DNA from 3 places in the Streptomyces sp. NPDC090088 genome. Region 1 is predicted to be linked to each of the others. Evidence: riboswitches for the same ligand, from Rfam matches in the RefSeq annotation. Region 1 holds a riboswitch; each other region holds the start of a gene.

The links. A riboswitch is a leader RNA that binds a small molecule or an ion and turns the genes downstream of it on or off. The one in region 1 is predicted to bind thiamine pyrophosphate.
Region 2: another riboswitch for thiamine pyrophosphate. It lies ahead of thiC (phosphomethylpyrimidine synthase ThiC); the one in region 1 lies ahead of ACIPSJ_RS15465 (thiamine ABC transporter substrate binding subunit).
Region 3: another riboswitch for thiamine pyrophosphate. It lies ahead of thiO (glycine oxidase ThiO); the one in region 1 lies ahead of ACIPSJ_RS15465 (thiamine ABC transporter substrate binding subunit).

Annotation. Positions count from the first base shown of each region.
Region 1 is NZ_JBIVDZ010000002.1:1,481,035-1,484,301, reverse strand. It holds gene ACIPSJ_RS15470 (iron ABC transporter permease) at 1-160, opposite strand, end outside; gene ACIPSJ_RS15465 (thiamine ABC transporter substrate binding subunit) at 196-1,275, opposite strand; TPP riboswitch at 1,348-1,455, opposite strand; gene rlmN (23S rRNA (adenine(2503)-C(2))-methyltransferase RlmN) at 1,476-2,582, opposite strand; gene ACIPSJ_RS15455 (VOC family protein) at 2,662-3,267, opposite strand, start outside.
Region 2 is NZ_JBIVDZ010000003.1:213,135-216,401, reverse strand. It holds gene ACIPSJ_RS16920 (YibE/F family protein) at 1-1,211, opposite strand, end outside; TPP riboswitch at 1,283-1,460, shown strand; gene thiC (phosphomethylpyrimidine synthase ThiC) at 1,453-3,267, shown strand, end outside.
Region 3 is NZ_JBIVDZ010000001.1:1,487,329-1,490,595, reverse strand. It holds gene ACIPSJ_RS06580 (NAD(P)/FAD-dependent oxidoreductase) at 1-1,137, opposite strand, end outside; TPP riboswitch at 1,303-1,414, shown strand; gene thiO (glycine oxidase ThiO) at 1,412-2,572, shown strand; gene thiS (sulfur carrier protein ThiS) at 2,569-2,781, shown strand; gene ACIPSJ_RS06565 (thiazole synthase) at 2,785-3,267, shown strand, end outside.

The DNA of each region.
Region 1 (3,267 bases):
GCCAGGTGGTGAACCAGAGCACGTGCCGGATGTCGGACTGGCCGAGGACGTCGGCGATCCGCCCGAACCGCCAGACCCCGTCGGCCTTCAGGCCGCGGGTCACGATCGCCGCGACCGGCCAGGCGAAGAAGACACCGAAGAACGCGACGGGCACGAGCATCAGCCCGAGCCGCGCCGCGCTCCCGCGCCCGGCCGCTACTTCAGTACGAGTGACGTCCACGTCTTGACCCACTGGTCACGGTTGGCGGCGATCTTGTCGGGCGCCATGGTCTCGGGGTCCTGGGCGGCGGGACCGTACTCGGTGAACTCGGCGGGCACGCTAGCGCCCTTCACCACCGGGTACACGAACATGTTCAGCGGCATGTCCTCCTGGAACTCCTTGGAGACCAGGAAGTCGATGAGCGCCTTGCCGCCCTTGCTGTTCCCGGCGTTGCTCAGCAGCCCGGCGAACTCGATCTGCCGGAAGCAGGTGCCGGTCGCGACACCGGTGGGCGCGGTGCTGGGCTTCGGGTCGCCGTAGATCACCTCGGCGGGCGGGGAGGAGGCGTACGACACCACGAGCGGCCGGTCGCCCTTGGCCTTCTTGCCGCCCGCGGAGCCGGAGAACTCCTCGTTGTAGGCCTGCTCCCAGCCGTCGACGACCTTGACGCCGTTGGCCTTCAGCTTCTTCCAGTAGTCCTGCCAGCCGCTGTCCCCGTACTGAGCCGCGCTCCCGAGCAGGAATCCCAGCCCCGGCGAGGAGGTGGCCGCGTTCTCGGTGACGAGGAGGTTCTTGTACTGCGGCTTGACGAGATCGGCGTACGAGGTGGGCGGGGTCAGCTTGTGCGCGCTGAAGTACGCCTTGTCGTAGTTGACGCAGATGTCGCCGTAGTCGATGGGCGTGACCCGGTGCTTGCCGGCGTCGAGCTGGTACTCCGTACCGACCTGCGCCAGCCCCTTCGCCGCGTACGGCTGGAAGAGCCCGTTGTCGAGGGCGCGGGACAGCAGGGTGTTGTCGACGCCGAAGAAGACGTCGCCCTGCGGGTTGTCCTTGGTCAGGATCGCCTTGTTGACGGCCTGCCCGGCGTCGCCGTCCTTGAGGACCTTCACCTGGTAGCCGGACTGCTTCTCGAAGTCCTGGAGCACGTTCTTGGAGACGGCCCACGAGTCGTGGCTGACGAGGGTGACGGTCTTGGAGTCGGCCGCCGAACCCGACGACGACGAACACGCGGACAGCGTGACGAGACCGAGCCCTATGGCCGCGGCCACGAAGGCCTTGGTGTGCGTGGTGTGCACTGGTGTTTTCCTCCTGGGGTGGACCAGGAAGAGACGCGGCCCTGCCCGCGGTGTGCGGGCAGGGCGCAACAGCTTGAGTGATGACCGAACTTCCTACCCAGAATGACCTGGGCGAGGTTCAGAGGGTCTGCGGCCCGATTGCCGCACTCTCAGCGCTGTGGCGCTCCCCTGTCGGAATATGAAGATGTGGTGGCCAGATCCTACCGCTCGGTGGCCGCGAGCTGACCGCAGGCGCCGTCGATCTCCTGGCCACGGGTGTCCCGTACGGTGACGGGCACCCCGTGGGCGGCGATCGCCTCGACGAACGCCTTCTCGTCCTCGGGCCGCGAGGCGGTCCACTTGGAGCCCGGCGTCGGGTTCAGCGGGATCAGGTTGACGTGCACGGGCTTGCCGCGGAGCAGCCGGCCGAGCCGGTCACCGCGCCACGCCTGGTCGTTGATGTCCCGGATGAGGGCGTACTCGATGCTGAGCCGACGGCCGCTCTTCTCGACGTACTCGAACCCGGCGTCGAGCACCTCGCGCACCTTCCACCGCGTGTTCACGGGGACGAGGGTGTCGCGCAGTTCGTCGTCGGGCGCGTGCAGGGAGATCGCGAGCCGGCACTTGAAGCCCTCGTCGGCGAACCGGTTGATGGCCGGGACCAGTCCGACGGTCGAGACGGTGATGCCCCGCTGCGAGAGCCCGAGACCGTCCGGGGCGGGATCGGTGAGCGCCCGGATGGCGCCGACCACCCGCTTGTAGTTGGCGAGCGGCTCGCCCATCCCCATGAAGACGATGTTCGAGAGCCGGGCGGGACCGCCGGGCACGTCCCCGTCCCGCAGCGCCCGCATCCCGTCCACGATCTGGTGGACGATCTCCGCGGTGGACAGGTTCCGGTCCAGACCCGCCTGCCCCGTCGCGCAGAACGGGCAGTTCATCCCGCACCCCGCCTGCGAGCTGATGCACATCGTCACCCGGTCCGGGTAGCGCATCAGCACCGACTCGACGAGCGTGCCGTCGAACAGCCGCCACAGCGTCTTGCGGGTGGTGCCCTCGTCCGTCGACAGATGCCGTACGACGGTCATCAGCTCGGGGAACAGCGCCTCGCGCAGCTTCTCCCGGGAGCCGGCCGGGATGTCCGTCCACTGCTCGGGGTCGTGCGCGTACCGCGCGAAGTAGTGCTGCGAGAGCTGCTTGGCACGGAACGGCTTCTCCCCCGTCTCGGCCACCGCGTCCTTGCGCTCGGCGGGCGAGAGATCGGCGAGATGCCGCGGCGGCTTCTTGGCTCCGCGCGGGGCGACGAAAGTGAGTTCTCCGGGCTTGGGCATGGTGGTACCAGTGTCGCAGATCCATTTGGGTGACCTGTGACCGAAGGTTTCGCCCGGTGGGGCCCGGTGGGGGCGGGGCTCAGGCCCGGGCCGTCGTGATGAGGGCGAAGAGGGCGCCGGCGGGGTCGAGGAACATGGCGAAGCGGCCGATGCCCGGTGCCTCGGTGACCGGGATGAGGACGACGGCTCCGGCCTCGACGGCTCTGGCGGAGGTGGCGTCGCAGTCGGTCACCTCGAAGTACGGGTGCCATTCCGGCGTCGAACCGGCGTCGAGGTTGGCCTGGGGCAGCTGCATCAGTCCGCCCAGGGCCGCCTGCGGGCCGGCGCCGGCCGGGGTGAGGACGGTGTAGGTCAGTCCGGGGCCCATCGGCACATCGCGCGTCTGCCAGGAGAAGAGCGAGGTGTAGAAGGCCTTCGCCGTGCTCGCGTCGGTGGTGTAGAGCTCCGCCCGGGCGAGGCTGCCGGGGGCGCCGACCAGGTCCAGGCCCTGGGTGTCGCCGGGCTGCCAGACCGCGAAGTCCGCGCCGGTGGGGTCGGTGAAGGCGGCGGTCCGTCCGAAGGTGAAGACGTCCCCCGGGGCGACCCGGACCCGGCCGCCGCCCTGTTCCACGGCCTTGGCGGTGGCGTCGGCGTCCGGGGTGTGGAAGTACGGCGTCCAGGAGGGGCTCGCGCCCTCCTCGGTGAG
Region 2 (3,267 bases), on a different contig from region 1:
CGCCAGCCCATCGTCGGATTGGCCTCGTGGAGCTCCCAGACGGCCGACGTCTGGGTCACCGTCACATCGTCCAGGACACCCAGCGAACCGATGATGACACCGGCCAGCAGCAGACCGCTCATGTCGATCGACGGATACAGACCGTGGATCAGACCGGTGTTGTCGTCGGTGTTGCCGGTGAGCGCGGCCCAGTCGATGAACTCCGAGCCGAGGACGCCGATCAGACACAGCGAGACCAGGGTGCCGAGCACCGCCACCGAGGTCCGGGCCGACAGCCCGTGGCAGATGTACAGGGCGATCAGCATGATGGCGCTCGACCCGACCACCGCCATCAGCAGCGGATTCGAGCCCTGCAGGATCCCCGGCAGGATGAACATGGTCAGCACCAGGAAGCTGACCGCCAGAGCGACCAGCGCCATCACACCGCGCAGCCGGCCCACCACCACGACGGCGAGCGCGAAGATGCCGGCGAGCAGCGCCATCGGGAACTTCCGGTTGACGTCGGTGACCGAGTACTGCAGGTCCTTGGGTGCGGAAGGCTCGTAGGCGGCCACGACCTGCTCACCCTCGTGCAACTGCCGGGACTGATCGGGCTGCACGATCTCGGTGAAGGTACGGCCCTTGTCCTTGCCGGTGTCGACCCGGATCGTGGCCTTCTTGCAGGTGCTGTCGTCCTCCTGCTTCGAGGAACCGCCGTCGGCGGTGGAGGTGTCGCCGGTCGAGCCGCTCCCGGAGGCGTTGACCGACTTGCAGCTGACCGAGACGACCTTGGTGACCGTCGCCTGCTGCGTCTGGCGGTCGAAGCCGACGCCGGTGCGCTCGTGCGGTGGGGCACCGCCGGGCCACAGCACCACCAGGCCGACCACGACCGCGGCGGTGAAGGGGATCAGGATCGCCGCGATGACCTTGCGCAGATGCTTGGAGACAGGCGCGGCGGGTCCGTGGCTGTGGCTGTGCGAGTGGCCGTGCCCGCCGCCGGCTCCGGAGCGGCCCTGGTCGGGGCCCTCTCCGGGCGGGTGTGCGTGGGCATGGTCGTGGCCGGGCTGTCGGCCCTGTCCGGGCGCGTGGCCCTGGTCGTACGACCGGCCCTGCCCGTGGCTGTGTCCGTCACCGGCACCATGGCCCCCGTGGCCGGCACCGCCGCCCTGCGGGGCGCCGTTGCCGCGCCTCGGCTCGGGGGGCGGATGAGGGTGCTGCTGTGTCGAGGTCACCGCCCGATCATCGCAAGAACGGCAGGGGCCCCCTGTTCACCGCGCCCGAATTGACGCTAGCGTGGAGGCACCTTTGCACACGCGGGAGCTCGGAGCACCGGGCTGAGAGGGCGCTGACCTCCGTATTCGCGATGTTTCACGTGGAACGAGTGATGTTTCACAGGGAACGCCGCCCGACGGAAGCCGCTGCGTCGACCGCCGAACCTGTTACCGGGTAATGCCGGCGTAGGGAGTAGGTCTCATGACCGACAAGGACGTACGCACGCCTGCCTTCAGTCAGGACGAACAGCCCATTTCGGGTGAATCGCCCCTGGAGGCCGGGAAGTCCATCGGCTGGCACAAGGGGTATGTCGAGGGTTCGCGCCCCGACCTTCGGGTGCCGGTCCGTCAGGTGCATCTCACCAACGGGCAGTCGGTGACGCTCTACGACACCTCGGGCCCGTACACCGATCCGTTCGTCGAGACCGACGTCCGCAGGGGTCTGCCGCCGCTGCGGGAGAACTGGATCATCACGCGTGGCGACACCGCCGAGTACGCGGGCCGCCCCGTCCGTCCCGAGGACGACGGGATCAAGCACACCTCGCCGCGCGGCGGTCTGCGCAACCTGGACGCGGTCTTCCCGGGCCGCCCGCGCCAGCCCCGCCGTGGCCGGGACGGCGAGGCGGTCACCCAGCTCGCGTACGCCCGCCGGGGCGAGATCACCCCGGAGATGGAGTACGTCGCCATCCGCGAGAACGTTTCTCCCGAGGTGGTCCGCGAGGAGATCGCGGCGGGCCGGGCCGTGCTGCCGGCCAACGTCAACCATCCGGAGATCGAGCCGATGATCATCGGCAAGCGGTTCCTGGTGAAGGTCAACGCCAACATCGGCAACTCGGCGGTGACCTCCTCGATCGAGGAGGAGGTCGAGAAGATGACCTGGGCGACCCGGTGGGGCGCAGACACGGTCATGGACCTCTCCACCGGCCGCAACATCCACACCACCCGCGAGTGGGTGCTGCGCAACTCCCCCGTCCCCATCGGCACGGTGCCGCTCTACCAGGCACTGGAGAAGGTCGACGGCAGGGCCGAGGAGCTGACCTGGGAGATCTACAAGGACACGGTCATCGAGCAGGCCGAACAGGGCGTGGACTACATGACCGTCCACGCGGGCGTGCGGCTGCCGTTCGTCCCGCTGACCGCCAACCGCAAGACCGGCATCGTCTCGCGCGGCGGCTCGATCATGGCGGCCTGGTGCCTGGCGCACCACAAGGAATCGTTCCTGTACGAGAACTTCGAGGAACTCTGCGAGATCCTCGCCGCCTACGACGTCACCTACTCGCTGGGTGACGGCCTGCGCCCCGGCTCCATCGCCGACGCCAACGACGAGGCGCAGTTCGCGGAGTTGCGCACGCTCGGGGAACTCAACCGGATCGCCAGGCGTTTCCATGTACAGACGATGATCGAGGGCCCGGGCCATGTCCCGATGCACAAGATCAAGGAGAACATCGACCTTCAGCAGGAGATCTGCGATGAAGCTCCGTTCTATACGCTCGGCCCGCTGACCACGGACATCGCGCCGGCGTACGACCACATCACCTCCGGTATCGGCGCCGCGATGATCGCCTGGTGGGGCACGGCGATGCTCTGCTACGTCACGCCCAAGGAGCACCTGGGCCTGCCCAACCGGGACGACGTCAAGACCGGCGTCATCACCTACAAGATCGCCGCCCACGCGGCCGACCTCGCCAAGGGCCACCCGGGCGCCCAGGAGTGGGACGACGCACTGTCCGACGCCCGCTTCGAGTTCCGGTGGGAGGACCAGTTCAACCTCGCCCTGGACCCGGACACCGCCCGCGAGTTCCATGACGAGACCCTCCCGGCGGAGCCGGCCAAGACGGCCCACTTCTGCTCGATGTGCGGGCCGAAGTTCTGCTCGATGAAGATCAGCCAGAGCATCAACGAGCGCTTCGGCGGCGCGGCGGCCGAGGGAGCGTCGCCCGAGGAGATCGCGGAGGGGATGCTCCAGAAGTCGAAGGAGTTCGCGGCGAGCGGCAACCGGGTCTATCTGCCGCTGGCG
Region 3 (3,267 bases), on a different contig from region 1:
CAGATCACGCGGGCGACCGACCGCCAGGAGGGCTACCAGGCGGCCCTCGCGCAGCCAGCACACGCTCCAGGACGGGCCGGACGGGTCGCCGCGCCACACCATGCGGTCGGCCGCCGCGTGGTGGCCCGCGTACTGGACGAAGCGGCCGAACTGCTCCGACCAGAAGTACGGCACCGGATCGTAGACGGCGTCGGTCTCGCCGAGGATGTTGGCGGCGACGGTGCGCGGGCCCTGGAGGGCGTTGTCCCAGTGGTGGATCAGCAGGCGCTCGCCGTAACGGCCGGACGGGAAGGAGGCGCAGTCGCCGACCGCGTAGACGTCCGGGACGCTGGTGCGCAGCCGGTCGTCGGCGAGCACCTCGCCATGGGGGCCGAGCTCGATGCCGGAGCCGGTCAGCCAAGCGGTGGCGGGGCGGGCGCCGATGCCGACCACGACGGCGCCCGCGGGCACCTGCGAGCCGTCGTCGAGCACCACCGCGCCGGGCTCGACCCGGGCCACGCGCGCGTGGGTGCGCAGGTCGGCGCCGCTGCCGGCGTACCAGGCGGCCATCGGCACGGCCACCTCGGCGGGCAGCGCCCCGGCGAGCGGACGGTCGGCGGCCTCCACGACGGTGACCGCGCAGCCGGCCTCGCGGGCCGCGGTGGCGAACTCGGCGCCGATCCAGCCCGCGCCGACGACCACGACGTCGTGCTGCCGGACGAGCACGGGCCGCAGCCGTTCGGCGTCGTCGAGGGTGCGCAGCAGATGGACGCCGGGCACGCCCTCGGTGCCGGGCAGCGTGATCGGCTCGGCACCGGTGGCGAGGACCAGGACGTCGTACGGCACCGGTCCGGTCTCGGTGTCCAGCTCGCGGTCGGCGGGGCGCACGCCCAGCGCCTCGCGGCCGAGCGCCAGCTCGATGTCGAGGGCCTCGAAGTCGACCTCGAAGGCGGAGTTCTCGGCCTTGCCGAGCAGCACGGCCTTGGAGAGCGGCGGCCGGTCGTACGGCTGGTGCGGTTCGGCGCCGATCAGCGTGACGGGGCCGGTGAACCCCTGTTCGCGCAGGGCCACGGCGGTCTGCACCCCGGCCATGCCCGCGCCGACGACGACCACGCGTCGCGTCTGTGACGTGCCCTGCTGCTGCGTCTGCTCGCTCACCTGATCACCATAGACGCGAACGATAGACAACTGACAGACAGTCAGTCAGGGGGCGTGCTGGGTGACCTCTTCCACAGGACCTTGCAGAGGACCTTGCCCAGGACCTTCCGCGGCACCGGCCCAGGCCGTCTTACCCGGGCGGAGCCCCGCGGGCTAGGGTGGCGGGCAAGCACACGCGGGAGCCCGGACGCACCGGGCTGAGAGGGAGGCTGGCGGCCTCCGACCGTACGAACCTGATCCGGGTCATGCCGGCGAAGGGAGGGGCTGGACGCCCATGTCCTCACATACGTCCGACGTCCTCGTCATCGGGGGCGGAGTCATCGGCCTGGTCACGGCCTGGCGGGCGGCTCAGCGCGGGCTGGCCACCGCCGTGGTCGATCCCGATCCCGGCGGCGGGGCCGCGCAGGTGGCGGCCGGGATGCTGGCCGCGGTCACCGAACTGCACTACGGCGAGCAGACCCTGCTGGGGCTCAACCTGGCCTCCGCCCGCCGCTATCCCGACTTCGCCGCCGAGCTGACCGAGCTCACCGGCCACGACCTCGGCTACCGGCGCTGCGGCACCCTCGCGGTCGCCCTGGACGCCGACGACCGGGCCCATCTGCGGGAGCTGCACACCCTCCAGCGGCAGTCGGGCCTGGAGTCGGAGTGGCTGTCGGGGCGGGAGTGCCGGCGCCTGGAGCCGATGCTCGCGCCGGGCGTGCGCGGCGGGCTGCGGGTCGACGGCGACCACCAGATCGATCCGCGCCGGCTGGCGGCCGCCCTGGTGACCGCGTGCGAGCGGGCCGGGGTGGTGTTCCACCGGGACTGGGCGGAGCGCCTGGAGGTGCTACGGGAGCGCGCCACCGGCGTCCTCACCCGCGCGGGTGACACCTGCGGCGCGCGGCAGGTGGTGCTCGCCGGCGGGAGCCTGAGCGGCCGGCTCGCGGGCGTGCCCGACGACGTGCTGCCGCCGGTGCGGCCGGTGAAGGGGCAGGTGCTGCGGCTGACCGTGCCGAAGCGGTACGCGCCGTTCCTCAGCCGGACCGTACGGGCCGTGGTGCGCGGCAGCCAGGTCTACCTGGTGCCGCGGGAGAACGGCGAGCTGGTGGTCGGGGCGACCAGCGAGGAGCTGGGCTGGGACACGACGGTCACCGCCGGGGGCGTGTACGAGCTGCTGCGCGACGCCCACGAACTGGTCCCCGGGATCACCGAGCTGCCGCTCACCGAGACCCGGGCCGGGCTGCGCCCCGGCTCCCCCGACAACGCGCCGCTGCTCGGGCCGACCCGCCTCGACGGCCTGCTGCTGGCCACCGGGCACTACCGCAACGGGGTGCTGCTCACGCCGGTCACGGGAGACGTGATGGCGGAGCTGCTGGCCTGCGGGGAGCTGCCCGAGGAGGCCCGTCCGTTCACGCCGAGGCGATTCGGCACCGTACTCGTGGAGCAGACCGCATGAACCTCTCCGTCACCATCTCCGTCAACGGCGAGCGCCGGGAGATCGCCCCGGGCACCGCGCTCGACACGCTCGTACGGTCCCTCACGCCCGCGCCCTCCGGGGTGGCAGCGGCGGTCAACGAGACCGTCGTACCGCGCGGCGAGTGGCCGGGCACGGCGCTCGCCGAGGGCGACCGCGTGGAAGTCCTCACCGCCGTGCAGGGGGGCTGAGCCGTGGCCGACGATCCGTTCGTGCTCGGGGGTACGGCCTTCTCCTCCCGGCTGATCATGGGGACCGGGGGCGCGCCGAGCCTGGAGGTGCTGGAGCGGGCGCTGGTCGCGTCCGGGACCGAGCTGACCACGGTCGCGATGCGACGGGTGGACCCGGGGGTACGGGGTTCCGTGCTGTCGGTCCTCGAACGGCTGGGGATCCGGGTGCTGCCGAACACCGCCGGCTGTTTCACGGCGGGGGAGGCGGTGCTGACGGCCCGGCTGGCGCGGGAGGCGCTGGGGACCTCGCTGGTCAAGCTGGAGGTCATCGCCGACGAGCGCACCCTGCTGCCGGATCCGGTCGAGCTGCTGGACGCGGCGGAGACGCTGGTCGACGACGGGTTCACGGTGCTGCCGTACACCAACGACGACCCCGTGCTGGCCAGGAAGCTGGAGGACGTCGGGTGCGCGGCGGTGATGCCGCTGGGGTCGCCGATCGGGTCGGGG